One region of the Rhizobium sp. ZPR4 genome, then DNA from elsewhere that is predicted to be linked to it. Evidence: riboswitches for the same ligand, from Rfam matches in the RefSeq annotation. Region 1 holds a riboswitch; each other region holds the start of a gene.
What was found. A riboswitch is a leader RNA that binds a small molecule or an ion and turns the genes downstream of it on or off. The one in region 1 is predicted to bind thiamine pyrophosphate.

Region 1 (10,153 bases):
AGAGAAACGAGAAGATCGGCTGTCGATTGTAGCTGAGGCCCGACCGGAACCGGGACGAAGCGCTCGGTTATTTCTTCCAGCAGCGCACCGCGCGGATCGGCTGCGATCGACGTGGTGCCGTTATGGTCTGCCCCTAGCCCAAAGCGGGAAAGAGCGAGCGCGGCATAAACATCATTGGACTGCTCAGCCATGGCCTTGGCAACTCCTGATTCAAACATGCTCCTTTAACGCAGGCCTGGTTTCGATCCGTCGCTCGGCAACTATGATCATTTTGTGGCGGCTGCCTTGGGGACGACACGGCGGACCAGGCTTCCGGCAAGTGCCCGGCGCTCGTCATAGGAGAGCCCTGCTGCGAAATCGACCGCACGCTGCTCCAGCTTCGCCCTCAAGGCGATATCGGCGTCGCGCGCCCTTGCCAGCGCCGCCGAGAGTGCCTCTTTGTCCAGCGTCGGCTGCCCAAGAATGGAGGCGGCGTCGACCTTGGCCTGCTGTGCCTCGAGAATGATCTGACGTTCGTCCTTGCGTGCCTCATTGAGCGCCGCGCGCAAAGCCTTCTTCTGCGCCGAAGGCAATTGCTCGCCGGCTAGCGGCATCATTCCGGCCCGCGCCTGCGTCTTGCGTATCCAGGTCAGCCCGCCGCCGGCCAATGCCCCGATCAGGAAGGTGTTCAGCACCAAAAGAGAAATGACCACTATTCGAAAGCTGCGATCCGTCATTGGCTGTCCTGCTGCGCTATACCCGCGTCCGGCCCGATATCGCCGAACATGGTCGTGGTTCCGTCGGAGACGACTGAGGTATCGGACGTCAAGCTCGGGGCCAAGATGGCGATGGCAATGCTGCCGGCAAGCGCGCCGGCTATGCCGACCCCCACGAGGCCGATGCCGGCAGAGCCGAAGCGGAACCAGTTTCGTATCGTCAGGCGGCGAACGAGCTTTGCGAGGATTCGCTCTTCCAGGCCAGCGTGGCGAGGCTTCACGACGTAGGTGTCGAGCAATGCGTCGAGATCGGCCGCGCGTACCAGCATTTCGGTGGCGGCGTGGCTCCTGGCAAAATCCCGTGCGGCCGCGCGCTCCGCCTGCGGCCATCGGCCGATATCGCCGCCATAGGCCGCGGTCAGCGCCTCAAACCGTTCGGCATTCATCGGACCCGCGATATTCTCAACCATCGCCCTGTTCCTTCAACAAAAGCACCTGCAAGGAGCGCCTTCCACGCGCAAGCAGGCTTTCCAGTGCGTCGACGCTGACATCCATGACCTCAGCTGCCTCGGCATTCGACAGCGCCTGATAGTAAACCAGAATGATCGCCTCACGCTGCCTGGGCGCGATCATCTGCATGGCCCGCTCCACGCGCTTGGACGGATCGTCCTCGCTCATCAAACCCGCATCCGGCGCCGGCCCTTCATACTCGATATCGGGTGGATGCTCGGCAAGAACGTCTTTGCGACGCCGCAGGCGATCATAACAAAGGTTGGTCGCCACGCGATGCACCCAGGTACTGAAGCGGGCATTGCCCTGGCGCCAGCCGCCGGCATTCCGCCAGACGCGCAGGAACGTCTCCTGCGCCACATCCTCGGCCTCGGCGGCATCGCCAAGCATGCGGGTCGCCACGGCAACGATGCGCGGCAACTGCCGTGTTATCATCATGCGCATCGCTGGAACATCGCCCGCAGCGATACGACCGAGCAGGTCCTCATCCGGGTCGCCACTCTTGGGCACGCGATCCCACTTCATCGACAATCGCTACCGCTCCAGTTTCCTGCGATACCGGCATGACATGCGGGCCTTGACCTTTTGGCCGGCAGATCCCGCCTCGCCGCCAACTCCGGCAAGCGGCGCCATTCAGATCGCAGCATCTCGGTCAGCGTATCATCCTTCGACATCAAACACAGGCTCACAGGGATTGAACGCTGCACTTGCCGAATTCCGTCGCTTTCATGTCGAGGGTTTTCGAATTTTCTTTTCGAGCCCAAAGGCCATCTATCAGCTAAAAATATCAGGCAAAAACAGAAGAGCCGGCTCACCCGGAGGCGGGAGTTTGAACCTCCCCTACCCGGGCTTGCCGGCACTTCGCATGGTGAAATGCGAAAGCTCAAGCTCGATCAGAGCGTCAGCAGATCGCTCGTCGTCTGATCCTGTTCATTGTTCGAGTAGAAGCTTCCGAAATCCGGCATCTGCGATTGCTGTGCCTTCATGGCCTGTTCGAACTGGGTCTGCGTCAACGACCCGGAACCAGACGTGTCGAGGCTCTTGAACAGCGACGTTGCCTGATCTTCGCTTACGTCGGAAGGACGGGCAGCCACGAATTCGGATTCGCTGACGCTGCCGTCGCCGTTCGTATCCATGGAGGAAAACGCGGCAGAGAGGTCATCGTCGCTCATCTGGCCACCCGGCGGTGGTGGGGGTTGCTGCTGGCCCGCCTGCATGGCTTTCGCAAGCTGCGCTTCGGTGAGAGAGCCGGTATTGCTGGTGTCGAAGCTCTGGAACAATTGCTGCGCCTGAGTTTCGCTGACGTCCGACGGGCGCGCGGCCACGAATTCCGCCTCGCTGACATTGCCGTCGCCATTGGTGTCCATGGCGCTGATCATATCGCTTTGGCTGCTATCCTGGGTACCGGTTGCGGAAGCCTGCTGAGTGCTTGACGTCGAACTGGTGGAGTTGCTGTCGGAATCCGATGTCGAGCTATCGCTGCCGGTGCCGGCCTGCATATTGAGAATCATGTTCATCAGCTGCGCGACGAGCTGTTCTGCCGAAGCGATCTGAGACTGATCGTCCGAAGACGAAGAGGAGCTCGTGCCGGAAGAGCTGCCCGACGAATTGCCGGAGGAGCTGTCAGACAGCAGGGATGCGATGGAATCATCAGCCGTCGACGCTGTCGAGCGCGAGGTCTGGTATTGATAGTAATTGCTCGATGAGATCGAGTAGATGCTCGTCATTGGGGCCTCCAGATACGAGCGTTGAGAGGAACTCAGATGGCTTATGCTTACGCGACTTGAACACAATCGATGCCAGGCCCGGCCGCGTTGAGGCGGAGGCATGGCTTCGATAATCGATATGAGCGGATGGACTTGCGGATGCCCCGATCAAACGCGTCTTGCGCCCCAACTTGACCGACGCATCTTTTCCAGAGCAAGCGTACCCGGGATCACCCCACCAATATCTCTGTCGCCATCATGGCTATATTGGCATCTGCACATTTTCGATTTTCACTTCCCAACGTGGGGAAATTGCACAAGGAAACTTGCGCGTGGCTTATAGACGCTTGACGAACACATCCTGTTGCGATTTTCTTCCTCAATTTTTAGGGAATATATAAATTCCGCCACTCTGTTGAGCATTGCTGGTATATGGGCTCCAGCACTTGAGCGGCATTGATGGAAAACAATACGAAGAAGAGGGGCACAGCTTGAACATCGGTTTCTGTGGAGAGGTGAATGAGGCGAACTAAGGAGGAGGCGGCTGAAACGAGGAACGACATTTTGCAATCTGCAAAAGCTCTGTTTCTCGACAAGGGCTACGAGAATGTCAGCCTGGAAGAGATAGCCGTAGCCGCCGGTGTCACGCGGGGGGCAGTGCACTGGCATTTCAAGAACAAGCAGGGGCTGATGTTTGCGATTCGCGACGAGGCCCAGCAACCGTTTCAGGAATTGGCGGAGCGGATGTCCAAGGAGCTGCCGCCCAATCCACTCGACCTGATCGCCGATACCATAGCTGCGATATTCGACGACGTTCACGGCGATCCGCGCAAGCGCAGCATGTTGAAGGTGATGATGCATCTCGACATGGCATTTTGCGACGGGACAACAAGCCGGGCGAGCTCATTCCGGCATGACATGCATGAAAATTTCGAACGCATTTTCACCCTGATGGATGAAAAGACGAAACTTCCGGCTCCCTGGACGCCGGATACGGCCGCTTCCGCGCTGACGGCGGTCATCGGCGGCCTGATCACCGAATGGACGCTCGACCGGGGCAGTTTCGAGCTAGTCCCGTGCGGACAGATGTTCATAAGGATGGTGCTGAAGACCTGGTTCCCACTGGCCCAGACGCAGGAACTGGCGATTACCGCGATCTGACGATTCCGGGAAAAGCGCATAGCGGTTTTCCCTTCGGAATCTATGAAAACCAACGGGAGCGGCTTTAAGCTTCTGCCGAGAGCTGAACCGATTCCCAAAAGCTGGAAATAAAAAAGGATCCGGAGGGAAAGCCAGATCCTTTGCTTTGATCGGAGGTCAACCGATCGATGAAAGAAGCCTGACGGATTGGAACGTCAGGCTTCTCTTACCCGGCATTGAGCCGGATAATTCAATATTAGAAGGCGCGTTCGAAGCGCAGGATACCAGCCCACTGATCCTGGTTCACAGAATCGAAGTTGGTGTAGGAGACTTCCGGCTCGATGAGCAGGTTCTTGACCGGGTTGAACTTGAGGTTCGTGGTCGCTGCGAAGATCTTCGAGTCGGTGTAGGCGAGCTGGAGGTTCCACTTCAGCTTTTCGTTGATCGGAACGCCAACGCCGCCCCAAACTGCCCAGTCACCCCAGCCGCACTTCGACGGATCGTTAACAGGGCAAGCCGAACGATCGAGGTTGGTGCCTGCATACTTGTTCAGCTTGTCGCCGTTGGTGTTCCAGCCGCCCATCAAGAAGGCCGAGAACGTACCGAAGTCAGCATCGACGCGAGCCTTGACAGCGCCTTCTTCGACGATCGAGTCGTAACCGCCGACGACCTTGAAGCCCCATGCGCCGGACTTGAAGCCAGCACCGGCAACAACGTCAGGAGCGTAGTGGTTGCCCTTGTCGTCAGACCACCAGCTTGCGCCGTAAGAAGCGTCCGAGCCGCTGGAGTTCGAGTCTTCAACCGAGACCATGGCCGTGAAGCCGTTGCCGGCATCGTAGTTGTAGGTCAACTGGTTGAGTTCGTACGGACCGTCATAGATCACGTCGTCGTTGATGACGTCGCCGGCATAACCGATATAGGAATTATACTGCGAGTCTGCCTTACCGACGAGGAAACCACCCAGGCTGATGTTGGCGAACAGCAGCTTCGTGGAGGTGGAGTTGCCGTCGTTCCAGTCCCAACGGATGACCGTGTTGGTCTTCAGCGGGCCGTATTCGGTGTCGGTCGCGGTGTCGACGCTCAGCTCTGCACGGGTATGCCAGAGCGTGCCGTTCTTGCTGTTCGGGTTGTAGGCATCATACCACTCGCCTTCGGTACGGACGCGGCCGCCGATCTTGAGGCAGGTTTCGGTGCCCGGGATGAAGAAGTAGCCAGCGCCGTATGCATCGCAGATACGGACGTATTCCAGCGGCTCCGGCTCAGCGGCAACGATGGCGTCGGCCGCATGGGCACCGGAAACTGCTGCCAGCGCAGCAGCGGAGCCGAGAAGAAGGCTCTTGATGTTCATAATTAAACTCCTGGTTGTAATATGCACTTCTATTTTACCGCGAGCGCAGAACTGGAGCACACCCTGAAGGTCGGTTTGGTCTAAACACGACCGGGCAGCCCGGCAAATACGCACCTGATGTTGGCTTGAGTCCCCTCGAACCTTCATGATTACCCCCGCGGTAAAAGGTTTTGAAATGCCTCTACCGATCCGACCGATTGCTCGACCGTAAGACAACTTATGTCCTGTATTGGATTTACAAACAGCCCGTATGTTTGTCAATTATGTGAAAAGCGCTGAGACGTTAGTCTTGGCCGATGTTGCTTAAATGCAACTCGCGACCGCAGGCCACAGCGGCATCCGGCATGGATCGCAAAGAGGTACGTGTCCATGAAACGCTTGCCAGCCAGGAGTGTCGCCATATCTGATGCCAGCGCGATGTCGGCGATCGATAATGATATCGCAACCCCATCCGATCGTGGCCCGGCCATCGAGAATTCCGCGGCAAAATGGCGGGGAGGCCTTGGCCAGCCGGCTTGAGCAAAGTTCAGCAATAAAATTCAACAATTCGCTACACACAGAAATATTGAATTTTTCTAGATTCCGCCGAGTCGCGCCATCGGAGAGGGAAAATCGCGAATGAATGAGAACCGGCTGATCTTCATAGCGACCCCCTGCTTCGGCGGCCTCGTCACCAAGGACTATATGCAGTCCATTTTTTCACTGATGCAGACAGGCGCGCAGGCCGGCATACAACTGACGCTTGCTCTGCTCGGCAATGACGCCCTGATCACCCGCAGCCGCAACACGCTTGTTTCGTCCTTCCTGAACGATACGACGGCGACGCATATGCTCTTCATCGACGCCGACATCAGCTTCGAGCCCGATCAGGTCATGAGACTGCTGGACGCCGATAAGGATGTGGTCGCCGCCATGTATCCGATCAAGGACTATGATTGGGGTACGGCCGCCCGCACCAATTCTCGCGACGGCGAGGCACTTGCCGCCGCCGCGCTTCACTATGTCGGCACGCCGCTTGTCGGCCAGGTCGCGGAGCGAGACGGCGATTTCGTCAGCGCCGTCTATGCCGGCACGGGCATGCTTCTGATCAAGCGCAACGTCATAGAGAGAATGATCGCCGCCTATCCGGAGCTGCGCTACAACGCAATCCATGCCTATCCCAGCACCAAACGCTCGCCTGGCACGCAATACGCCCTGTTCGAATGCATGGTCGAGGAGGGCACGGGAATCTATCTCAGCGAGGATTTCGCCTTCTGTCATCGCTGGCGAGCCCTCGGCGGCAAGATCTGGCTCGATACCGCCAGCAAGCTTTCCCATACCGGCCCTCATCGTTTCGTCGGCAATACCGCACCACGTTATTGAGGCGCGGCAAGTCGACATAACGATCCACACGATAAAGTTGTAAATTCGACGAACGCGGCAATGGTCAATCTTGCGAAAAATGCGACCATCGCTGCGGGGTTGACAGAGGACAAGGGTAAGGCATAGCCTTTTTGACATTCACCAGGGGGGTCCCGGCAAGGGGCTGAGATACTGCTGAACAATACGGCTTTGCCGATTGTGGGCGCAGTGACCCGTTGAACCTGATCCAGTTCATACTGGCGTAGGGACGGTGCAAGCGCTCAAAGGCTTCGGATTCCCGCGTGGATTCCATGCCGGCGTCTTTCCATCATTCCGGCTGATTGACTGGGTCTCCAACTGCAACTTGGAGCCTCAAACCATGAATATTGCCGCAAAGAACCTCACCCCGACCGTCACGACAGGCCCGCTGCCGGCGTCCAGGAAAATCTATGTTCCTGGGGACATTCACGCAGACATCCGCGTGCCGATGCGCGAAATCAGCGTCCATCCGACATCGGGCGAGCCGCCGGTTGTCGTCTACGATTCCTCCGGTCCTTACACGATCGAGGGCACAGATATCAGCATCGAGCAGGGCCTGCCGCAGCTGCGCCGCGACTGGGTGCTCGCCCGCGGCGATGTCGAAGCTTATGAAGGCCGGCATGTGCGCCCCGAAGACAATGGTTTTGTGACTGGCGAACGGCTGACGCCGGAATTTCCGGCAAAACGCCAGCCGCTGCGGGCAAAAGACGGCAAGGCCGTCACCCAGCTTGCCTATGCGCGCGCCGGCATCATCACGCCAGAGATGGAATTCATCGCCATCCGTGAGAATCTCGGCCGCAAGGCAAAGTCCGAAGCGCTCGTCCGCGATGGCGAAAGCTTCGGCGCCCATATTCCCGATCACGTCACGCCGGAATTCGTTCGCCAGGAGGTCGCGGCCGGCCGTGCGATCATTCCGGCCAACATCAATCACCCGGAAAGCGAACCGATGATCATCGGCCGGAATTTCCTCGTGAAGATCAACGCCAATATAGGCAACTCCGCCGTCACCTCCTCGATGGCGGAAGAGGTCGAAAAGATGGTCTGGGCCGCGCGCTGGGGCGCCGATACGGTCATGGATCTCTCGACCGGCCGCAACATCCACAACATCCGCGAATGGATCATCCGTAACTCGCCGCTGCCGATCGGCACCGTGCCGCTCTATCAGGCGCTGGAAAAGGTCGGCGGCATCGCCGAGGAGCTGACCTGGGAGGTCTATCGTGACACGCTGATCGAGCAGGCCGAACAGGGCGTCGACTATTTCACCATCCATGCCGGCGTGCGGCTGCACTATATTCCCCTCACCGTCAATCGCGTTACCGGCATCGTCTCGCGCGGCGGCTCGATCATGGCCAAGTGGTGTCTCCATCATCACCGCGAGAGCTTCCTTTACGAGCATTTCGAGGAAATCTGCGATATCTGCCGCGCCTATGACGTCTCCTTCTCACTTGGCGACGGCCTGCGTCCCGGCTCGATTGCCGACGCCAACGACGCCGCGCAGTTCGCCGAGCTCGAAACGCTCGGCGAACTGACGAAGATCGCCTGGGCTAGGGATTGCCAGGTGATGATCGAAGGCCCCGGTCATGTGCCGATGCACAAGATCAAGGAAAACATGGACAAGCAGCTCGCCGTCTGCGGCGAGGCGCCCTTCTACACGCTCGGGCCGCTGACGACGGATATCGCGCCTGGCTACGACCACATCACCTCGGGCATCGGCGCCGCCATGATCGGCTGGTTCGGCACGGCGATGCTCTGCTACGTCACGCCGAAGGAGCATCTCGGCCTGCCCGACCGCAACGACGTCAAGACCGGCGTCATCACCTACAAGATCGCCGCCCATGCCGCCGATCTCGCCAAGGGTCACCCGGCCGCACAGGTGCGTGACGATGCTCTGTCGCGCGCCCGGTTCGAATTCCGCTGGGAAGATCAGTTCAACCTGTCGCTCGACCCGGACACCGCCCGCAGCTTCCACGACGAAACCCTGCCGAAGGAAGCCCATAAGGTGGCGCATTTCTGCTCGATGTGCGGTCCGAAATTCTGCTCGATGCGGATTTCGCACGACATTCGCGCCGAAGCGCAAAAGGAAGGGCTGGAAGCCATGGCGGCCAAGTACCGGGAGGGTGGCGATCTTTATATGCCGGTCGACACCGCCACCCACCCGGCCGAGTAAGATGCGTATCCTCGTCAAAGGGGCCGGCATTGCCGGCCTCACGGTCGCCCACGAGCTGATCCGGCGCGGAGCAGAGGTCACGATCTTTGAGCCAAGCCGAAACTTCCACCGTGCCGCCTCCTGGCTCGCCGGCGGCATGCTGGCGCCGTGGTGCGAGCGCGAAAGCGCCGATGAGGCCGTATTGGAACACGGCCGCGATTCGGCCGATCGGTGGGAGGCGATTCTGCCCGGCAAGGTCGTCCGCAACGGAACGCTCGTCGTCGCGCCGAACCGCGATCAAAACGAGCTTAAGCGATTCGCCGGCCGCACAGCGGACTATCGCTGGGTGGACGAAGGCGAAATCGCCGCCCTCGAGCCTTCGCTTGCCGGCCGGTTCCGCCAGGGCCTTTTCTTTCCACAGGAAGCGCATCTCGATCCCCGCAAGGTCCTGCAATCATTGAAGGACGATCTGTCTGCAAAAGGTGTCACCTTCATCGACGAACTTATGGATGACGATGGCTTTTCTGAAATCGTCGACTGTACGGGAGCTGCCCGCATCGGTCGCATCCGTGATTTGCGCGGGGTTCGCGGCGAAATGCTCTATCTGCAAAGCGAGGAGACCTCGCTTTCACGGCCTGTCCGCCTGCTGCATCCACGCTTTCCCGTCTATATCGTGCCGCGCGGCAAAGGCCTGTTCATGATCGGCGCGACGATGATCGAGACCGACTTCAATGGACCGATCACCGCCCGTTCGCTGATGGAGCTCTTGAACGCAGCCTATGCGTTGCACCCGGCCTTTGCCGAAGCAGCCGTGGTCGAAACAGACGCCGGCATCCGCCCTGCCTTTCCTGACAACCTTCCCCGCGTAACACGCGAGGGAAGAACCGTCTGCGTCAACGGCCTTTATCGCCACGGCTTCCTGCTGGCGCCGGCGATGGCCGAAGAAGCCGCCGATCTCATCTTTTCCGGACACAACAACAGGAGCCGCCGATGCGCCTGATCATCAATGGCGAAGCACAGATTGTCGAAGCAACCACGCTTTCGCAGCTTCTCGCCGCACTCGAATATGAGGGTGAGTGGCTGGCAACCGCCGTCAACGGCGAGCTCGTCCATAGCGACGAGCGCAACGACCATACCCTAGCCGACAATGACAGGATCGAAATCCTCACGCCAATGCAGGGAGGCTGACCCATGCTCGAACTTTACGGAACCCAAATCGCATCGCACC
Region 2 (10,153 bases), on a different replicon from region 1:
ATCTTGCTCAGGCTTTCGCGCAGCTTTTCCATCTCCGCAGCAAGACGGTTGAACGTTGCGGCATCCTTGGAAAAGAGGTTCGGATCGGCCATTTTCTGCTCGCGCGCAGCGATTTCGGCTTCCGCCTTGGCCATTTCCTTCGGCAGATTTTCCAAAGCGAATTTCTGCTTGTAGGAAAGCTTCCCCTTGCTCTTCGAGGCGTCGGAAGCCGGCGCCGAAGCTTCGGCCAATTTCGGCTTCTCGGCAGCCTTTTCCGCCCGCTTTCGCTCCTCGATGGCCCCCTTTCGCTGGGCGAGCATGTCGGAATAGCCACCGGCATATTCGATCCAGCGACCGTCGGGATCTTCCGGATCGGCCGGCGCGATCGTCGACGTCACGGTACGGTCGAGGAAATCGCGATCGTGACTGACGAGGATGACGGTGCCGGCAAAGCCGGAGACGATTTCCTGCAGCAGGTCGAGCGTCTCGATATCGAGATCGTTCGTCGGTTCGTCGAGGATCAGCAGATTGGTCGGCCGCGACAGGATGCGCGCCAGCATCAGCCGGGCGCGCTCGCCGCCGGAAAGATTCTTGATCGGCGTGCGCGCCTGCTCCGGCTGGAACAGGAATTCCTTCATGTAGCCGGTCACGTGCCGCTGCTCGCCGTTGACGAGCAGGTTCTCGCCGCGTCCGTCAGTCAGGTAGTTGGCGAGCGTATCTTCCGGGTTCAGCTCCTCGCGCTTCTGGTCGAGCGTGGCGATTTCCAGATTGGTGCCAAGCTTCACCGTGCCGCTATCCGGCTCCAGCTGACCCGTCAGCATCTTCAGAAGCGTCGTCTTGCCGGCACCGTTCGGGCCGACGAGACCGATGCAGTCGCCGCGATGCACGCGGATCGAGAACGGCGCGACGATCGACCGATCGCCATAGGTCTTGGTGATCTTCTCCGCCTCGATCACCAGCTTGCCGCTTTCCTGCGCGTCGGACGCAGCCGCCTGCACGGTGCCGAGAGCGCCCTTGTGGCCGCGATAGCGGGAACGCATGTCCTGCAGCTCGCCGAGGCGGCGCATATTGCGCTTGCGCCGCGCCGTCACGCCATAGCGCAGCCAGTGCTCTTCGCGCTCGATCTGCTTGCCGAGCTTGTGCTGCTCCAGCTCTTCGGCCTCGAGCACCTGATCGCGCCAGACTTCGAAATGCGCAAACCCCCTGTCCAGCCGGCGCGAGGTGCCGCGGTCCAGCCAAACGGTCGCGGTCGAGACCTTCTCCAGGAAACGACGGTCGTGCGAGATCAGCACCAGCGCGCTGCGGCTCTTCTGCAGCTCGCCTTCCAGCCATTCGATGGTCGGCAGGTCCAGATGGTTCGTCGGCTCGTCGAGCAGCAGGATATCCGGCTCCGGCGCCATGACGCGGGCGAGAGCCGCGCGACGCGCTTCGCCGCCGGAGAGATTCTTCGGATCTTCCTCGCCGGTCAGGCCGAGATGGGAAAGGAGATAGGTGACACGATAGGGATCGTCGCCCGGCCCGAGGCCAGCCTCGGCATAGGCCGCCACCGTCTTGTAACCGGCAAAATCCGGCGCCTGCTCAAGATAGCGCACAGTCGATGACGGATGACGGAACACCTCGCCGGATTGCGCTTCGACGAGACCGGCAGCGATCTTCAATAGCGTCGACTTGCCGGAACCATTGCGGCCGACAAGGCAGATCTTGTCACCGGGCTCCACCTGCAGGCCGGCACCGGCGAGCAAGGGCGCACCGCCGAAGCTCAGAAAGATGTCGTCAAGTTTCAGAATGGGAGGGGCCAAGATCAGACTCCGGAAAGATCATAAGGGCGGGCAAGAACAATCGCCCTGCCGCTGCCGAGCGAAAAGCGCACGTCGCCTTCCGCCACGTTGGAAATGGTGCGCGATCCGCCAAAGGACAAATGAAAATCGCGCAAGGGATAACGGGCATTCTCAATGAACAGGCCCTTCAGATCGCTGAAGCTGAGGACGGAAAACAGCGAGCCGGCCGGCAGCGCCAGCGTGAGATTGCCGGGCGGAAGCGGCACCGCCTCCTCGTCACCTGAGGTCAGCAAGATATCGAGGCCCTTTTCGGCCAGATGCACGCCATAGAGCAGATGCTGGATCGCGTGATCGGAGCGTTCGCCGCCCATGGCGCCTGCAAGGATCAGTCTCGTGGCACCGCGATCGATCGCTTCCGAGACGGCAATCTCACCATCGGTCGCCGCTTTCGCCGCTGGATAAGGCTGCTTGGGCACCTTGGGAAACGCGCCCTGCAAATCGGCAGGCGTGGAATCGAAATCGCCGACCCACACCTCAGGCTCCACGCCGAGCGCGAGCGCATGGCGCATACCGCCATCGGCCGCGATGAAACGACTGCCGGAAACCGCAGCGCGCAACCGCTCCGTCAGACGGAGCTCGCCGCCGAGCAGGATGGTGAAGGTGGTGGACTGGCTCATGAGGCAAGCCCATAGCGCAAAGTCATATCCCTAGGGAAGAGCACCATGGGCAAGAACGGCCGCGACGACGGCTCAGTCGTCCGTTTCCTTGATGCGCGCCTGGAAAACCTGCTCGTAGCCACTGACGTAACGGTCGAACAGTAGCGAGAAGCTCTCGATCTCCTCCGGCGTCCAGTCGGCAAAGATGCTGCCGATGACGGAATATTTCTGTGCCTGGATTTCCGACAGCAATCTTTGCCCGAGAGCGGTGAGCACCACCACGATGCGCCGCGCATCCGCCTGCGATGCCTTGCGCCGCAACACGCCGCGCGTCACCATGTCGGCAACGATACGGCTTGCTCGCGAGGGATCGATGCGCAGCATCTCGGCGATGGTACCGACGGTGACTTCACCCGTCGCCTCCGCCCGCCTGACGACATCGAGCACATCGAGATGCGAAAGCTCAAGCCCTGGCGCCACGCTCTGGATGGCAAGCCTGCCGATCATGCGGCGCCCCGTCAGCAGACGCATGCGCGTCATGGCATGGCCGATGCGCAGCAGATTCTCATCATCGGTCTGGGCCTGGGCTTCAACTTCACGTGTATTGGTCGCAGATGTCATCTTTCCACCATATCAGAGGCAGAAAACAAATAAAACATGCAAACAGCATTCACCTGTCATTGACAATTATATGCCATTAGCACATATATCTCAACTATGAAAACCGGGGCGTCCCGCGCATTCGATCGACCGCGCAGCGTTTCGGCCAAGCTCGGATTTCCTGCCCCATGGACATGCAGACAACCTTCGCGCCGCTCGTGGCGGATCATAAGCGGCGGCTTATCCTTTTCCTGTTTCTGATGACTGCCATGTTCATGGCAACGCTCGATAACCAGATCGTCTCGACGGCACTGCCGACGATCGTCGGTGAGTTCGGCCATCTGGAGCGCTTCGGCTGGATCGGATCGGCCTATCTTCTCTCGCTCTCCGCCGTCATGCCCGTTTACGGCAAGCTCGGCGATCTCTTCGGCCGCAAATATGTGATGATGACGGCGATCGCCATCTTCACCGTCGGCTCCGCCGTCTGCGGCCTCGCCGTTTCGATGGATACGCTGATCGCCGCCCGCGTCCTTCAGGGCCTCGGCGGCGGCGGCATCCTCGTGTCGATCTTCGCCGTCAATGCCGATCTGTTCGAGCCGCGGGAACGTGCCCGCTACCAGAGCTATTCGAGCCTCGTGCTCATGGCGTCGGGTGCCATCGGCCCCGTTCTCGGCGGCACGATGAGCGATCTCTTCGGCTGGCGCTCCATCTTCCTCGTCAATGTGCCGATCGGCTTTATCGTGCTGGCCGGCCTTGCCACCATGCTTCCCTATCGCAAGCCGGCCCGCCGACCGAAGATCGACTATGCTGGCGCGATCGTCCTTGCGCTGACGACGACGAGCATCGTGCTTGCCGCCGACGGTACCGAACTCTTCGGATCGTTGCTGTCGCCGCAATGTCTCGGCATCATCGCCTTCGGCGTGATCTGCGCCGTCGCCTGGGTCTTCATCGAGCGCCGCGCACCAGAGCCCATCGTGCCGATGACACTGTTTCGCAATCCGACATTCGGCCTTCTGCTGATCATCTCTATCACCAGCGGCGCCGTCGCCATCGGTATGGTGAATTATTTCGCGCTCTTCCTGCAGACGACGACGGGCCTTTCGCCCTCGATGGCCGGGCTGCTGTTCATTCTCCTGACCGGCGGCATCGTCTGCGGTTCGCTCTCGGCCGGACGACTGATCGCCGCGAGGGGCCGCTACAAGCCCTTCGCCGTCGCAAGTGCTGCCTGCAGTGCCATCGCATTCGGCTCGCTCGCCTTCATGCCTGCCGGCACGCCCATCGTCTTCATCGGCGGCCTGATGCTGCTGCACGGCATCGGCATCGGTCTTGCCCAGCAGGTGCCCGTCATCGGCGTGCAGAATGCAGCCGCTGCCCGGGACGTCGGTGCAGCAACCGGCGCTGTCACGCTCTCGCGCATGGGCGGCGCCTCCATCGCCATCTCCATCTACGGCGCCATCATCGCCGCCAAGCTCGGCAATGTCGGAATCTCCATCGCCGGCGTATCCGATATCGAACAGCTGACACCGAAGATGATGGCCGCATTGCCGGAAGCAACCCGCGAGGCCGTCGCCAACGCCTATGCGAGCGCCTTCAGCCCGCTGTTCATGACGGCCGCGGGCATCTGCCTCATCGGCCTCCTGACCTCGCTGACGCTGAAGAACGTCCAGCTCCCGGGTGCGGCGAAGAAATTCGACAGCCCGACGGCCGCCGCGCACGCCGCCGAGTAAGCTCCTCCGGCCTGCAATCGGCAAGGGAATCATTTCCCTTGTCATCCCTTCGTCACAAGGCTAAATCTGCCAACGCTCTAACGGGGTGCCTTATGTCCTTACGGACATCCGGCTGAGAGGCTTTGACCGGCCAACCCGCGGAACCTGATCCGGCTAACACCGGCGGAGGGATTAGACGCGTGACGAAATCATAGCGCCCTTTTCCCCTTCAAGACGAAACCAAAGAGGAGGCGCTACCATGCACAACCGTTCGCCATTGTCATTTTTCGCCGGCCTGGCGCTTGCCGCCGGAACGGCCTTTCTGGCCGCACAGCCTGCCGCTGCAGCCGACAAGACCCTGACCATCTACACCTATGAGAGCTTCACCGCCGATTGGGGTCCGGGCGCCAAGGTCAAAGCTGCCTTCGAAAAGACCTGCGGCTGCACGGTCAATTACGTCGCCGTCACCGACGGCGTCGCGCTTCTGTCGCGTCTGAAGCTGGAAGGTGCAGGCACCAAGGCCGATGTCGTTCTCGGCCTCGACACCAATCTCGTCGATGAAGCGAAGGATACCGGCCTCTTCGATGTGAGCGGCGTCGACACCTCGGCCCTCAAGGTTCCCGGTGGCTTCAAGGATGATGTCTTCGTACCCTACGACTACGGCCATTTCGCCGTGATCTACGACAGCCAGACCGTCAAGAATCCGCCGAAGAGCATGAAGGATCTCGTCGAGGGCGATCCCACCCAGAAGATCGTCATCGAAGACCCACGCACCTCGACGCCCGGCCTCGGCCTGCTGCTCTGGGTCAAATCGATCTATGGCGACAAGGCGGCCGATGCCTGGGCAAAGCTCAAGGGCCGCGTCCTGACGGTGACGCCTGGCTGGTCGGAAGCCTATGATCTCTTCACCAAGGGCGAGGCACCGATGGTGCTCTCCTACACGACCTCGCCGGCCTACCATATGATCGAGGACAAGACCGACCGCTATCAGGCGGCTGCCTTCTCGGAAGGGCACTATATCCAGATCGAGGTCGCCGGCCTGATCAAGGCCTCGCCGAACAAGGAGCTTGCCCGCGACTTCCTGAAGTTCATGGTTTCCCCCGGCTTCCAGGACATCATCCCCACGAGCAACTGGATGATGCCGGCCTCGGCCACTTCCGCGCCGCTGCCGGACGCCTTCAGCAAGCTCGTGGTGCCGTCGAAGACCTTCCTGATGAGCCCTGCCGACGTCGACAAGAACCGCAAGGCCTGGATCGACGAATGGCTGACCGCCACCAGCGGCAACTGACGTCCTGATCATGCTCACGGCACCCGAACGACGACGTGCCATTTCCGGCGGGGCATTCAGCTTCGCCGGCATCGCACTCTTCGTCGGGATCGCCGTGCTCACCCTGCTCACCGCCGGCATCGAATCCGGCGGTGATACCTCGCTGACCGACCCTTACCTGCTACGCGTCCTGCGGTTCACGCTGCTGCAGGCGGCGCTGTCGACGCTGCTCTCCGTCGCCCTCGCCATACCCGTTGCCCGAGCATTGGCCCGCCAGCCGCGCTTTCCCGGCCGGCTGTGGCTGATCCGGCTGATGGCCGTGCCGATGGGCCTGCCTGTCCTGATCGGCGCCCTTGGCCTGCTCGGCATATGGGGCCGGCAGGGGCTGCTCAACCAGATGCTCGCCGCCCTCGGCCTGTCGCAACCCGTCAGCATTTATGGTCTTGCCGGCATCCTGCTTGCGCATGTCTTCTTCAACATGCCGCTCGCCTGCCGGCTGATGCTTGCCGGGCTGGAGCGCGTGCCGGCGGAATATTGGCTCGTGGCCGGCGGGCTCGGCATGCGGCCTGCCTCGGTCTTTCGCTTCATCGAATGGCCTATCCTGCGCGGCCTCATTCCCGGCATTGCCGGCCTGATCTTCATGCTCTGCGCCACCAGCTTCACGCTGGTCCTGATCCTCGGCGGCGGCCCGGCCGCAACGACGCTGGAGGTGGCGATCTATCAGGCGCTCCGTTTCGATTTCGATCCTGCCCGCGCCGTGTTGCTGTCGCTGCTGCAAATCGCCGTCACTCTCGTCATCCTTGGCGCCATGACGCTGTTTCGCGCACCGGACGATCACGGGCTCACCAGCGGCCGCGCCCTGCGACGCATCGATGGGCAAAGAGCGGCTGCACGATGGGTCGACGCCATCATGCTGTCGGCGGCCACACTCTTTCTCGGCCTGCCGCTCGCTTCGGTCGTCGTGACCGGCCTCGAGGCAAATCTCTTGAAGCTCATCGGCCAGCCGATCTTCCTGCAGGCGGTCGCTACAAGCCTGGCGATCGCGCTCGCTGCCGGCCTTCTGGCCGTTCTGCTATCCTTTGCGATCATTCGCGCCCGCTCGGTGATATCGGCAGATCGCCGCAAAACCTTCAGCCTGCGTGGCCTGGCGATCGCGTTAAGCGCAAGCTCTTCGCTCATCCTGCTGGTGCCGCCGATCGTGCTGGCGACGGGCTGGTTCCTGGCGCTGCGGCCATTGGGCGATCCCAGCCGTTTCGCCGCTCTTCTGATCGTGATCATCAATGCACTGATGGCGCTGCCCTTCGTCATCCGTGTCATCGAGCCAGCCCATACGGTGCATCGCCTTCGCACCGAGCGGCTGGCGGCAAGCCTCGGACTTCACGGCAGTGCCCGCCTTCGCCTGATCGATTGGCCGGGTTTGCGCAAACCGTTCTTCACGGCGCTCTCCTTCGCCATGGCCCTGTCGCTCGGCGATCTCGGCGCCGTGGCGCTCTTCGGCTCCAACAGCCTGATGACCCTCCCCTGGCTGGTCTACAGCAAGCTCGGCAGCTACCGTACCAACGATGCCGACGGATACGCCTTGATCCTCGGCTTGGTCTGCCTTCTCTTGACCATGGCCGGCACAGCCGGTCAAAGCGTACGCGATGACGAAAGCAGGCGAAATGGATGATGGCAGGGACATGAAGGAACAGGGCATCGCCATGGCCGGCGTCGAACTGCGCCTCGGCGCGCATGACTTCCGCTTCGACTGCACATTGCCGCAGGGCAAGATCATCGCCGTCGCCGGACCTTCCGGATCAGGAAAATCGACCTTCCTCAATTTGCTAGCCGGCTTCGAACAGCCCGACCGCGGCCGCATTATGCTCGCCGGACAAGACGTGACCGGCCTGCACCCCGCCGAACGACCGGTATCGCTTGTCTTCCAGGACAACAACCTCTTTGCCCATCTCGACCTCTTCACCAATGTCGGTCTCGGTATCAGCCCGTCCCTGAAACTCTCAGCTCATGACCGGCATAGGGTCTCGGAAGCCTTGGTGCGCGTTGGACTGCCTGACTTCGAGAAGCGCAAGCCGGGAACGCTCTCCGGCGGCGAGCGGCAACGGGCCGCCTTCGCCCGGGCGCTGGTGCGCGACAAGCCGATCCTGCTGCTGGACGAGCCTTTTGCCGCCCTCGATCCCGGCCTGCGCTCCGGCATGGTCGAACTCCTGAAGACCCTGCATCGCGAAACCGGCAATACGGTACTGATCGTCTCGCATGATCCGGCCGAAGTGCGGCGCCTTGCCGACCATGCCGTCTTCATCGATGGCGGCATGATCAAGCTCGCCGCTCCCATCGGGACCTTCCTGGAGACGGACGGCATTCCGGCATTGACCACATTTCTGCGGCATTGATTGCGCCGCAGCATCTTGTCGCCGATTTTGCCTTAATTTCGTCGCGGCAAGCGGCTGAAAGTCCTGGGGAATGCTTGCTAAAATACAACGCCGCCACATTTAAACGGAGTCTCGCTATGCAACCGGTGCCAAAATCGGCTACAGCAAGGGGTGGAGACCGTCGGGTAAATGCGGATCGATGGGGGCGGAACTAACCTTTGTCGGCGCGCGACGATGATCGGCCCGGTAACGATCAACCGGATTTGGCGCCGAGCCGGCATGACAGCGAAATGAGTAGGATACAAGTCCTGAAGCAGAGCAAGCGAGCAGAACGAAGGATCAGCGCGACCGTCGCAGCCCGTTTGCGCCGCTTTGTCCCCTTCCTTGCAGCCGCAATGATATTGAACAGCTGCCAGACGGTGCTGGACCAATCCTATCAGCCGAGCGTTTCCCCCTCCGCCAATCCGCAGATCGTTTCCGAGGTGCAGAAGAACGATCCGCGCGCGCAGATGGGCGCTCGCGAGCATCCGCGCATTCTTGCAAGCTATGGCGGCGAATATAAGGATGCCAAGACCGAGCGGCTCGTTGCCCGCATCGCCGGCGCCTTGACCAGCGTGTCGGAAAATCCGCAGCAGTCCTACCGCATCACCATTCTCAACTCCCCCTCGATCAACGCATTCGCGCTGCCGGGCGGCTATCTCTATGTCACGCGCGGTCTCTTGGCGCTTGCCAATGACGCTTCCGAAGTCGCTGCCGTGCTGGCACATGAAATGGCGCATGTGACAGCCAATCACGGCATCGAGCGGCAGAAGCGCGAAGAAGCCGAAGTCATCGCCAGCCGCGTCGTCGCCGAAGTCTTGTCGAGCGATCTCGCCGGCAAGCAGGCGCTTGCCCGCGGCAAGCTGCGCCTCGCCGCCTTCTCGCGTCAGCAGGAATTGCAGGCCGACGAAATCGGCATCCGAACGCTCGGCCAAGCCGGCTACGACCCTTATGCCGCTGCCCGCTTCCTGAACGCGATGGAGGACTACAGCCGCTTCATGTCGGCCAATTCCGACGTGGACCAGAGCCTGGACTTCCTTTCAAGCCATCCGAGCACGCCGCAGCGCATCGACCTTGCCAAGGCGCATGCACGTGAATTCGGCGAGGAAGGCAAGGTCGGTGATACCGGCCGCGACTATTATCTCAACGGCATCGACGGCCTGCTCTATGGCGACAGTCCCGAGGAAGGCTATGTGCGTGGCCAGACCTTCCTGCATGGCGGCCTCGGCATCCGCTTCGACGTGCCGCCCGATTTCCGTATCGACAACAAGGTCGAAGCTGTCATGGCGACCGGCCCCGGCGATATCGCCATCCGTTTCGATGGCGTTGCCGACACGCAGAACCAGAATCTGACGAACTATATTTCCAGCGGCTGGGTCACAGGCCTCGATCCGTCCTCGATCAAGTCGATCACCGTCAACGGCATGCCCGCCGCTACGGCGCGCGCCTCTGCCGATCGCTGGGATTTCGATGTGACCGTGATCCGTGATCGCACGCAGATCTTCCGCTTCCTGACGGCGGTGCCGAAAGGAAATATCGCCCAGCTCGATCAGACGGCCAATGTGCTGCGCGCGAGCTTCCGCCATATGACGCCGGACGAAGCCGCTTCGCTGAAGCCGCTGCGTGTCCGCGTCGTCACCGTCAAGCCCGGCGATACGATCACGACACTTGCAGCCCGCATGATGGGCACCGACCGCAAGCTCGATCTATTCAAGCTGATCAATGCCCTGCCGACCGGCGCAAATATTGCACCGGGCGA
Region 3 (10,153 bases), 180 kb from region 1:
CCAAGGTGCTTCAGTTGACGGCAAAGTCGATCTTCCGGCAGGTCGACCTGACTGCGAAGATCATGTTGTCGCAATCCTCCGACTCGCTTGAGCAGCTGAAGAGCGCGCGCATCTTCTTCGAGCGCGGCATGGCGCGAGAGGCGGCTCAGCGCGCGAGCAAGAAGGATGTTGCCGATCTTCACGAGATCATCGAGCGGCAGCGCGCATCCCTTGGCCATGCGGAGGATTTCATTTCTGCCGATATGCAGTTCCACACGCGCATTGCTCAGATTTCCGGCAATCCGATCTTCGGCGCCGTCAGCGAAGCGATGCTCGCATGGCTGAAAGCCTATCACACCGATATGCTGATCTGGACCGGCAAGGAAAAATTCACGCTGGTCGAACATGAGGAAATTCTTGCGCGCCTGGCTGAAAACGATGCCGATGGCGCCGAGCAGGCGATGCTCAAGCATCTGGAAAGATCGCGTGCGCTCTATACGAAATGAACCTGTCGGGGCTCGCCCTGAGATGGCGCCGCGGCGCAGTGCCTTTGTCGTAATTCCTCCCCAATCCTTATGGAATCTATTGGCACACAAATGAGGTGTGCGTGATGATCCATTTCTTTCAGCGAAACACGGCGTTTTTCCTGGCCGCCATCATGACAGCCGTCGCCATAACCGTTTACAATCTGAGCTGCCTTCTGCTCAGGCATCATCACACGATGCTGCACAATCTGCATCATGCGGCAGGCGCCCTGGTCCTCCTGGCCGGCTTCTACACCATGATCCGCTACATGCAGGCGCTGCCGGATGATGAAGGCTAGAAATACGCCAAACTGCGAAATTCGCGCCGGCAATTTCAGATAGAGTTCAGGCTCCGCGGCTATATCCTCGCCTTGTCCAGACGCGAAATCGGTGACGCCTTCGCCAGGTGTTGCCAATTTCAAATTGGGAACCAGTTTCACAGCTAGTTCGTCGCACCACTCCGGTGCAAAGCCCCCATGAACAACTGAGGATATCAAAACGTGGCTGATGTTTGTACGCAAGGCGTGGACACGGGCTTTGTCGCCCTGGGCTATGCCAAGATCGCAATTCTAGGCGTCGTGCAGGGATTGACCGAGCTGCTGCCGGTTTCGTCCACCGCCCATATGCGCCTGGTGCCGGCCTTGCTCGGCTGGCAGGACCCCGGTTCTGCCTTCTCGGCTACGATGCAGCTTGCCGCCCTAGCCGCGATTGTCTCCTATTTCTGGAGCGACGTTCGCTATGTTACCTTTGGATCTCTTGATGCGATCAGGCAAAGGGATTGGCGTTCGCCCGCCGTCCGCCTTGCGATCGCCATCGTGATTGCGACGGTACCGATCGTGATCGCCGGCCTGCTCCTGTCATCCTCCTTGAATGCCTGCGGCACGTCGTTCCGCAGCCTCTGGGTGATCGGTATCGCCTGCCTGGTCATGGGCTTGTTGCTGGCGATCGCGGAACTCTACAGCCGCCATCGGAAAGATATCGAGCAGATGACGCTGATCGATGCTCTTTTCGTCGGCATCACACAAGTCGGTGCGCTTGTTCCCGGTGTCTCGCGTTCCGGTTCGACACTGACTGGTGCGCTGTTCCTTGGCCTGAAGCGCGAGGAGGCGGCACGGTTCTCGTTCCTGTTGGGCTTGCCGGCCATTGCGCTTGCCGGCTTGAAGGAGCTGTTCACACTCTACAAAGCTCACATCCCGATGGAGGCCTGGTCGGTCCTGCTCATCGGCCTGATTGTTGGCAGCATATCGTCCTTCATCACCATCTGGGGACTGATGCGCTTCCTGGAGCGCTTTTCGACCTGGCCTTTCGTCATCTACCGCATCGTGCTCGGCGCGGTCATCATATTCGGCGTGCTGACCATGGGATGGGCGTGAGCGGACGGTTCTAACCGGCTGCAAAGGCTTAATTGGCGCTGCCTTTCAAGGCAGCGCCTTTTTTCGTTCTCGAGCCGTTATCCGAAGACGAGACCGCCGTCGACGATCAGATTTTGCCCGGTCACGGCGCGTGCCCAGGGGCTTGCGAAGAAGAGCACTGCGTCGGCCGCCTCTTCCGGCGACGTGACACGGCGCAGTGGTGTATTCGCGGCGATGATATCGAAGACGGCTTCCGGCGTGGCGCTGCTCGCATCCGTCGTACGCAAGAGGCCGCCAGAGACCATGTTGACGGTGATTCCTAGCGGGCCGAGTTCCGCGGCAGCCGTGCGGGTCAGCGACAGCAATGCCGCCTTGGCCGCGGTATAATCATGATAGGGCACCACCGGATTCTGGAAGAGGTTGGTGCCGATGGTGACGATCCGGCCGAAGCCTGCCTCAGCCATTGCCGGTCGCGCCGCCTGTATCAGGTTCAAGCCGCCCTGCAGGGCGGTTTCCAGCTGCTTAGCCATCTCTGCCCAGCCCAAGGCATCCAGTTTCGAGCGCGCATCACCGTTGAAGCTGAAATCGGCCAGCGCATTGTGCACGATGGTCGTCGGCGTTCCGAAATGCTTGGCAACGTCGGAAACAAGCCGCTTGGTGGCTTCCACGTCGCGAATATCGGCTTGAAAAGCTTTTGCATGATCGCCGAGCTCCGCTGCAAGCGCTTCTGCGCTCTCGCGGCTTGCGCGATAATTGATCGCCACTCTCGCGCCTTCCCGGGCAAAGGCCTTCGCTATGGCGGCGCCGAGACCACGCCCGGCGCCGGAAACGATGACGACTTGGTCCTTGAGTGAAAGACTCATTTCTCTACTCCTTATTTGTTTGGCCAGAGTGCATGGAAATGCTGCACTGGTCCGTGGCCGCTCCCAACGGAAAGCTGGCCTGCGGCAGCAACCGCGGCAGCAAGATAGTTTTTGCCGACCGCGATAGCTTCGGGAAGCGGCAGGCCCTTGGCGATCTCCGCAGCGATGGCGCTGGAGAGCGTGCAACCTGTCCCATGCGTATTCTTGGTCGGCAGCCGCTCGGCTTCGAACCAGGTCACGCGGCCGGCGCCTGCCAGCACATCCGGGCTTTCGTCACCATCGAGATGGCCGCCCTTGACGAGGACAGCCGAAGGCCCGAGCGCAGCCAGCGCAAGTGCTTGACGTGCCATGTCTCCGCGGCTTTTCGCCTCCACGTCATGCAACAGCGCAGCCGCTTCGGGCAGGTTCGGTGTAATGACCGTCGCCAGCGGCAGCAGCCGCGTGGTCAGCACGTCAACGGCATCGGCAGCCAGCAGGGCGGCGCCACCCTTGGCGATCATCACCGGGTCGAGGATGATGGGCACATCACGATGTCGCACCAGAATGTCTGCGACGGCATTGGCGATGGCGGCATTGGCGATCATGCCGATCTTGACGGCATCCACCCGGACGTCGGCAAAGATCGCATTGATCTGGTCCGCCACGAAATGTGTAGGCACGGGATGGACGCCGGAGACGCCCTGCGTGTTTTGCGCGGTCAATGCGGTCAGAGCTGCCATTCCATAGACGCCGCGGGCGGAGAAAGCCTTCAGGTCGGCCTGGATGCCAGCACCGCCGGAGGGATCTGAGCCAGCGATGGATAAGACATTACGGATCATAGGCGAGCCTCCTTGATGGCTTTCGCGATGAGGGCTGTCGCGGCTTGCGGGTCCGGTTGGCCGCAAATGGCCGAGACGACCGCGAGACCATCGGCGCCGGCCGAGTAAACGCTCGCGGCATGTTCTGCCTTGAGGCCGCCGATCGCGACTGATGGAATCGGGCAAAGCCTGACGATGCGGGCAAGCCCGTCGAAGCCGATCGGCTGCTTGTGGTCGGGCTTGGTGGGCGTAGCAAAGACCGGACCGATGCCGGCGTAATCGACGATACCGGCATCTATGGAGGAGGCGAGGGCTTCCGTTTCCACCGAGAGGCCGAGGATCATGTCCGGCCCGATCATTCGGCGCGCATTGGCAGCATTCATATCCTCCTGACCGATATGGAGGCCATCGGCGTTGATGGCGATAGCGGCCTCGACATTGTCGTTGACGATCAGCCGGACATTCGTTCCGTGCAGGATTTGCTTGAGGGCGCGGCCCGTCTCGATCATGGCTGCGGTCGAAGCCTCCTTGTCGCGAAGCTGGATGATGGTGGCGCCACCGGCCACCGCCGCCCGCGTCGTCTCCACCATGCCGAGGTCGCGGCACAGCACGGGATCGAGGACGAGATAGAGCGAGAGATCGACGTCTTTCATGCTGCCGATATCCTTGCGTCGCGATCCAGCACTTCCGGGGTAAGGCCGGCGAGGGCATCGAGGAAGTGCCAGGAGAAGGAGCCGGGGCCATTCGCCGTCGCTCCCGCCTGTGTGCCAGCGACGGCAAAGACGGTAAGCGCCGCTATGGTCGCATCGAGCGGATCATCTGGAGTTGCTGCCGCAAACGCACCGACGAGGCAGGTCAGCGAGCATCCGAGTGCGGTCACTTGCGGCATCAATGGCGAGCCGCCGGCGATGCGCTTCGCCTTCTGCCCATCCGTCACAAAATCCGTAACGCCGGTGACCGCGACTATGCAGCCGTGCCTTTCAGCAAGCTGTCGGGCGGAATCTTCGGCTTGCTCGACGGTATCCCTGCTATCGACGCCCTGGCCGCGGCTCGTGCCGCCGGCGAGCGCGATGATCTCGGATGCGTTGCCGCGAATGATAGTCGGCTTTAGCTCCAGCAAGCGCGCGATGGCATCGCGACGAAACGCAGTCGCATAATGGGCGACGGGATCGAGGACCCAGGGCTTGCCGGCATTGTTTGCCGACCTCGCAGCCGCCAGCATGCCCGCAAGCCAGCCGGACGAGAGCGTGCCGATATTGATTGTCAGCGCGCCGGAGATAGCGGCAAACTCGCCGGCTTCCTCTTCGGCATGCACCATTGCCGGCGATGCCCCGGCGGCAAGCATCACATTGGCCGCGATATTCATGGCGACGAAATTGGTGATGCATTGTACCAGCGGAGGTTTGGCCCGCATGGTGTAAAGCAGATTGCCTGCAGTTGTTTGGTCTTGCATATCGCCCCTTTCGGGCGGGCGAGACGCGTAGGGACGACGTGCTGGCGCTTTACGAGGTCCCGAGCGACTCCCTCCGCCAGCATGATCTGGTTCAGGTTCGAAGGGTGCTTCTCAGCCCGCCGGATGGCGGACGCCCCTGTCTCTCATCTCTCTTCTTTTCGCAGACAAAGGCGGCGCTGTCATCATCAAATCATAAAAGCCATTCTGACACCGGAGATCGCCCGCTCTTTCGGCGACCTATGCAATGAGTGCATGGGTGGAGTGATCCCTTAGCTCTGCAAAAAGCTGCGGGCTTCGACTATATGTCTCTCATCGAAGCGACGGGAGCGCCAAGCACGGCCGCTCAGCTTCGAAAGCCCAAGGAAAGGGGATCATCATGAACGTAGCACGCTCTTTCAACAACTGGCGCAAGTATCGTCAGACGGTCGCCGAACTGGGCCGTATGTCCACGCGCGAACTGCACGACCTGGGTATCGATCGCGGCGAAATCCGCAACGTTGCCCGCGCAGCGATCGCTCGCTAACGGCCGCAACGGCTCCTTATAAAGCTGCATTATGCCAGCGCCTGTTCCTCCGAGCAGGCGCTTTTGCTTTGTGGATATTGCCGTTCATTTTTGCCGCGCTCGCTGAAGATTGCATCAGTTCAGCTCTCTGCTTTTCGCATGGCGCATAACTGCCTTGCAAAGAAATGCCTATGAACTGAGCAAAAGACTGGTATCTTCCCACTCACCGAAGCGATGCATCTCCTCCCGCATCCCTTCGCTTGGCAGACGTCCTTATCCTCCTCCCAGGGACGGCTGCAGGAACAGCGGAACTCCTCCTCCCATCCGCTGTTCGGTTCTTGTAGAAAGCCTGCCGCACCTCCTCCCGCGGCAGGCTTTTTCGTTTCATCGAACCTTCACGCGATTCCGGATGCCTAATTTGGCGTAGTGACGGCAGCCCGGGGCAAACTGCATGGGCACAAAACGGGCGCCGGCACATTAAAGAGTGCGCAATCTCCTCTCGCAAAAATGAATGCTCGCCACTATGTGCGACCTATGTAGCGCGCTACATCGAAGATCGCCCCCAATTTGATTCCCGAAAAAGGAGGATGCCCATGACCGGTTCTGCCGAATACACGCCGCCGAAAATCTGGACCTGGAACAAGGCCAATGGCGGCCAGTTCGCCAATATCAACCGTCCGATTGCCGGGCCGACCCACGACAAGGAGTTGCCCGTCGGTCGTCATCCCCTCCAGCTTTATTCGCTGGGAACGCCGAATGGCGTGAAAGTGACCATCATGCTCGAAGAGCTGCTGGCGCTCGGCCATAGCGGCGCTGAATATGATGCCTGGCTGATCAAGATCGGCGAAGGCGATCAGTTCGGCAGTGGTTTCGTTGACGTCAACCCGAATTCGAAGATCCCGGCCTTGCTCGATCGCAGCGGCCCGAAGCCGGTCCGCGTCTTCGAATCGGCCTCAATTTTGATGTATCTCGCCGAAAAGTTCGGCGCCTTTCTGCCGACCGAGCAGCCGGCTCGTGCCGAATGCATCTCCTGGCTGTTCTGGCAGATGGGCAGCGCACCCTATCTCGGCGGCGGTTTCGGTCATTTCTACGCCTATGCGCCGACGAAGATCGAATATGCGATCGACCGTTTCGCCATGGAGGTGAAGCGCCAACTCGACGTGCTCGACCGCCGTCTGGCTGAAAGCGAATATATCGCCGGTAGCGACTACACGATCGCCGATATCGCCATCTGGCCGTGGTACGGCGGTTTGGCCAAGGGCTGGCAGTACGGCGCGGCTGAATTCCTGCAGGTGCAGGATTACAAGAATGTGCAGCGCTGGGCCGAGCAGGTTTACGCACGTCCAGCAGTTAAGCGCGGTCGTATGGTCAACCGCATGTCGGGCAATCCGTCCGAGCAACTGCGTGAGCGCCATGACGCGAGCGATTTCGATACGAAGACACAGGATAAACTGGAAGCTGCCGGCTAATCCAACAATTCCCTTTTGCAGTGATGAGCTCGCGGCCCTCAGGACCGCGAGTTTTTTATTGTGCCTGCCACCGGGCATTGCTGGTCTTGGCAAGTCAGCTTCGCTCCACCTTGCGAAGCGTAATGTTCGACTGCCGAGGGTCCCCCGCTCGGCATAGAACGCGGCGCGATCCTGCGAAGCGTTTCGATTTTGGCGAAAGAGGAATGCTTCTCCATGCAGCAAATTGCTGACGACCGTACTCTGGATGAGAATGTGACCGCGGGTGCGTTGTCGCAGCAACGAGGCGAGGTCAGGGAAGCGCTCCTGAAACATCTGGTATCGGGCGGCGATGAACGGCTGGATTGCGATCCGGTCAGCGGGCTCAACATGTATGGCTATGGCCCTGCGCCGCGGCCCGAAGATCTCGCTTTTGGCTCGTCGACGGCATCCACCATCTCCGCCGCCGCTTTCGCCGCCGTCGAATCCTATTACGTGGATCTGGCGCCAGAGATGGAAGCAGGCTCGCCGGCTGCTATCTACAATCGCGAAATCGGGCGCGTGCGCGAGGATCTGTTGCGTCTGCTTGGCCTGAGCCGGACGTCAGAGCCCCGGATCGACGCGATCCTGGCCACATCAGGCACGGACATCCATCTTTTTTCGGCCGCGCTGCTGGCGGGCGAGGACGAGCGTGCCCTGATGACCATCACGCTGATGGGGAACGAGACGGGCAGCGGCGTGATGACTGCGTCGGCCGGGCGGCATTTCATGAGCCGTGTTAGCAGCGCACAGACCGTCGCCAAGGGCGAGGAATTGCGGCCAGGAGATGCCACGCGTAACGCCACCGTTGCCGTGCGCAACAAGGATGGCTCTCTTCGCGCCGACAGCGACGTGGAAGAAGAGTTGCGCGGCCTTATCGAGCTCGCCCGCGCAGCCGGCCTCAGATGCCTGCTCGTGGTAACGGATGTATCGAAGACCAGCCTTCTGGCGCCCAGCCTTGAGACTGTCATGCGTCTCAGGGAGCGATTCGGCACGATGCTGGATATCATGATCGATGCCTGCCAGTTTCGTCTGTCGGCGGCAACGATCCGTGCCTATCTCGCACACGGTTTCATGGTGGCGCTCACGGGTTCGAAATTCCTTGCCGGGCCGATTTTCAGCGGTGCGCTTCTCTGCCCGCCGCAAATGTCGGAACGCTTCAAGTCGCGCATTCTGCCTGCCGCCTTGGCGGATTATTGCGGGAAGGCAGAATGGCCCGAAGGCTGGGTCGCTTGCGATATTTTGCCGGAACGCGCCAATCTTGGCCTGCTGCTGCGTTGGAAAGCAGCCATCTTCGAGCTCGAACGCTTCGTCGGCATAGCCGAAGATCGCGTGATCGAGGTCTTGTCGGCTTTTGCGGAGGCAGTCTCTGATCGTCTTGCGAACGATCCGGCCTTCGAACCCTTGCAGAGCCGGACGTTGGACCGGCGTGAACTATGGGGCGCATCATCGGCCCTTCGCTGGGATGAAATCCCCTCCGTATTTTCGTTCTACCTGCGAAATTGTACGGATGGCGCGATGCTGACGGCGGCGGAAATGGCAGCGATCTATAAAGATCTGGCTGTCGAGGGCGATGGGGTTGCGTCGGTGCGTCTCGGGCAGCCCGTTCGCTGCGCCGATTTTGGCGAGGTGCCCGCCAGCGCCCTTAGAATTTGCCTGAGCGCACCGCTGGTCGTGGCGGCTTCCAAGAGCGGTGAAGCGCTGGCGGCGGTGATCGCGCAAGCGATGCTGGTTCTGGATCGCACCGCCGAGGTGGCGGCGCGGCAAAGAGACGGCTCCAATGCCAAGGAGATACGCCGCAGCGCCTGAAGCGCGACGCGCAAACCCGCCTCGGCTGGCATGGTCCGCTCATCGGCAGCGGATCATGAGCCTCGGCGTTCATCCCCGTCAAAGCCGGCGAAATCGCCTCTGACGATGCCGTGCCGCTGGAGCTTGTCGTAGAAGGTCTTCCTGGGAATGCCGAGTGCTTCGATCGTGCGGCGCACGTCGCCATTGTTCTGCGACAGGGTTTCGCGGATGAGTTCGGCCTCGTAACGCTCGACCCGGATGGGTAGCGTCAAGCCTTCGTCCGCCGTCGCTACTTCGTCGGATTTTGCCGCTGCTGCCGATTCGAGACCGAGCACGAAGCGCTCGGCAAAATGCGAGAGTTCGCGAACGTTGCCTGGCCAGTCGTGCTGTTGCAGATGGCGGCGCACCGTCGTGGATATGGCCGGCACCTCACGCTTGAAGCGGCCGGCGGCGCGGTCGGCGAAATGGCCGAAGAGCAGGGGAATATCATCGCGCCGCTCACGCAATGGCGGAATGGAAAGCGTGACCACGTTGAGGCGATAATAGAGATCTTCGCGAAAATCGCCGCGCTGCCGAGGATCGCCGAGATCGACCTTCGCCGCCGCGACGACGCGAAGATCGACGGGGCGGACCTCATTGGTGCCAAGCGGCGTCACCTCGCGCATTTCCAGCACGCGCAGCATCTGTACCTGGATCGCCGGCGGCATGCTTTCGATCTCGTCGAGAAACAGGGTGCCGGCGCTTGAATGTTCGATGCGTCCAACGCGCTTCTTCTGGGCGCCGGTGAAAGCACCCGGCTCATGGCCGAACAATTCGCTCTCGATCACGGTTTCGGGCAGGGCGCCACAATTCAGCGCGACGAAATTGCCCTTGGCGCGGCGGCTCCAGCGATGCAGCAGGCTTGCGACCACTTCCTTGCCGCTGCCTGTTTCACCCGTCACCAGCACGTCGACATCCGTATCGGCGATCTGCCGCAGCGTATGGCGCAGGCGCTCGATGGCGGGGGTCTGTCCAATCAGCGGCAGATCGCCCTGCGCCTGTTCCGCAGCCTGTCGCAATGCCCGGTTTTCCAGCACAAGCCGTCGTTTCTCGGCCGCGCGGCGCACGCTCTGTACCAGCCGGTCCGTGGCGAAGGGTTTGGCGATGAAATCATAGGCGCCATCCTGGATCGCCTGCACCGCCATCGGAATATCGCCATGACCTGTGACCAGAATGACCGGCAGATCGGCGTCGAGCGCCTTGATGCGGGCGAAGAGCTGCTGCCCATCCATCTGCGGCATGCGGATATCGGAGACGACGACACCGGCAAAATCGGCATTGAGACCATGAAGTGCTTCACTTGCGGCAGAGAAGGCGGATACGGCAAAACCGGCCAGTTCCAGCGTCTGTTTCGTCGCCCTCAACAGATCCT

Region 2: another riboswitch for thiamine pyrophosphate. It lies ahead of thiB (thiamine ABC transporter substrate binding subunit); the one in region 1 lies ahead of thiC (phosphomethylpyrimidine synthase ThiC).
Region 3: another riboswitch for thiamine pyrophosphate. It lies ahead of thiM (hydroxyethylthiazole kinase); the one in region 1 lies ahead of thiC (phosphomethylpyrimidine synthase ThiC).

What each region holds. Positions count from the first base shown of each region.
Region 1 covers NZ_CP157968.1:1,324,220-1,334,372, reverse strand. Annotated here, with positions in the region: gene ABOK31_RS25755 (DUF1800 family protein) at 1-191, opposite strand, end outside; gene ABOK31_RS25750 (periplasmic heavy metal sensor) at 267-716, opposite strand; gene ABOK31_RS25745 (hypothetical protein) at 713-1,165, opposite strand; gene ABOK31_RS25740 (RNA polymerase sigma factor) at 1,158-1,730, opposite strand; gene ABOK31_RS25735 (EF-hand domain-containing protein) at 2,099-2,932, opposite strand; gene ABOK31_RS25730 (TetR family transcriptional regulator) at 3,431-4,072, shown strand; gene ABOK31_RS25725 (porin) at 4,308-5,399, opposite strand; gene ABOK31_RS25720 (hypothetical protein) at 5,769-5,918, shown strand; gene ABOK31_RS25715 (hypothetical protein) at 6,018-6,761, shown strand; TPP riboswitch at 6,895-7,027, shown strand; gene thiC (phosphomethylpyrimidine synthase ThiC) at 7,120-8,946, shown strand; gene thiO (glycine oxidase ThiO) at 8,948-9,925, shown strand; gene thiS (sulfur carrier protein ThiS) at 9,916-10,113, shown strand; gene ABOK31_RS25695 (thiazole synthase) at 10,117-10,153, shown strand, end outside.
Region 2 covers NZ_CP157967.1:3,307,017-3,317,169, forward strand. Annotated here, with positions in the region: gene ABOK31_RS15955 (ABC-F family ATP-binding cassette domain-containing protein) at 1-1,778, opposite strand, end outside; gene ABOK31_RS15960 (thiamine diphosphokinase) at 1,781-2,434, opposite strand; gene ABOK31_RS15965 (MarR family winged helix-turn-helix transcriptional regulator) at 2,507-3,034, opposite strand; gene ABOK31_RS15970 (MDR family MFS transporter) at 3,202-4,740, shown strand; TPP riboswitch at 4,812-4,928, shown strand; gene thiB (thiamine ABC transporter substrate binding subunit) at 4,979-6,007, shown strand; gene thiP (thiamine/thiamine pyrophosphate ABC transporter permease ThiP) at 6,018-7,655, shown strand; gene ABOK31_RS15985 (ATP-binding cassette domain-containing protein) at 7,648-8,376, shown strand; gene ABOK31_RS15990 (M48 family metalloprotease) at 8,751-10,153, shown strand, end outside.
Region 3 covers NZ_CP157968.1:1,504,630-1,514,782, forward strand. Annotated here, with positions in the region: gene ABOK31_RS26500 (transcriptional regulator NanR) at 1-485, shown strand, start outside; gene ABOK31_RS26505 (hypothetical protein) at 473-943, opposite strand; gene ABOK31_RS26510 (undecaprenyl-diphosphate phosphatase) at 1,004-1,876, shown strand; gene ABOK31_RS26515 (3-oxoacyl-ACP reductase) at 1,954-2,718, opposite strand; gene thiD (bifunctional hydroxymethylpyrimidine kinase/phosphomethylpyrimidine kinase) at 2,730-3,536, opposite strand; gene thiE (thiamine phosphate synthase) at 3,533-4,168, opposite strand; gene thiM (hydroxyethylthiazole kinase) at 4,165-4,968, opposite strand; TPP riboswitch at 5,020-5,116, opposite strand; gene ABOK31_RS26535 (DUF1127 domain-containing protein) at 5,345-5,491, shown strand; gene yghU (glutathione-dependent disulfide-bond oxidoreductase) at 6,064-6,939, shown strand; gene ABOK31_RS26545 (hypothetical protein) at 7,153-8,763, shown strand; gene ABOK31_RS26550 (sigma-54 dependent transcriptional regulator) at 8,817-10,153, opposite strand, start outside.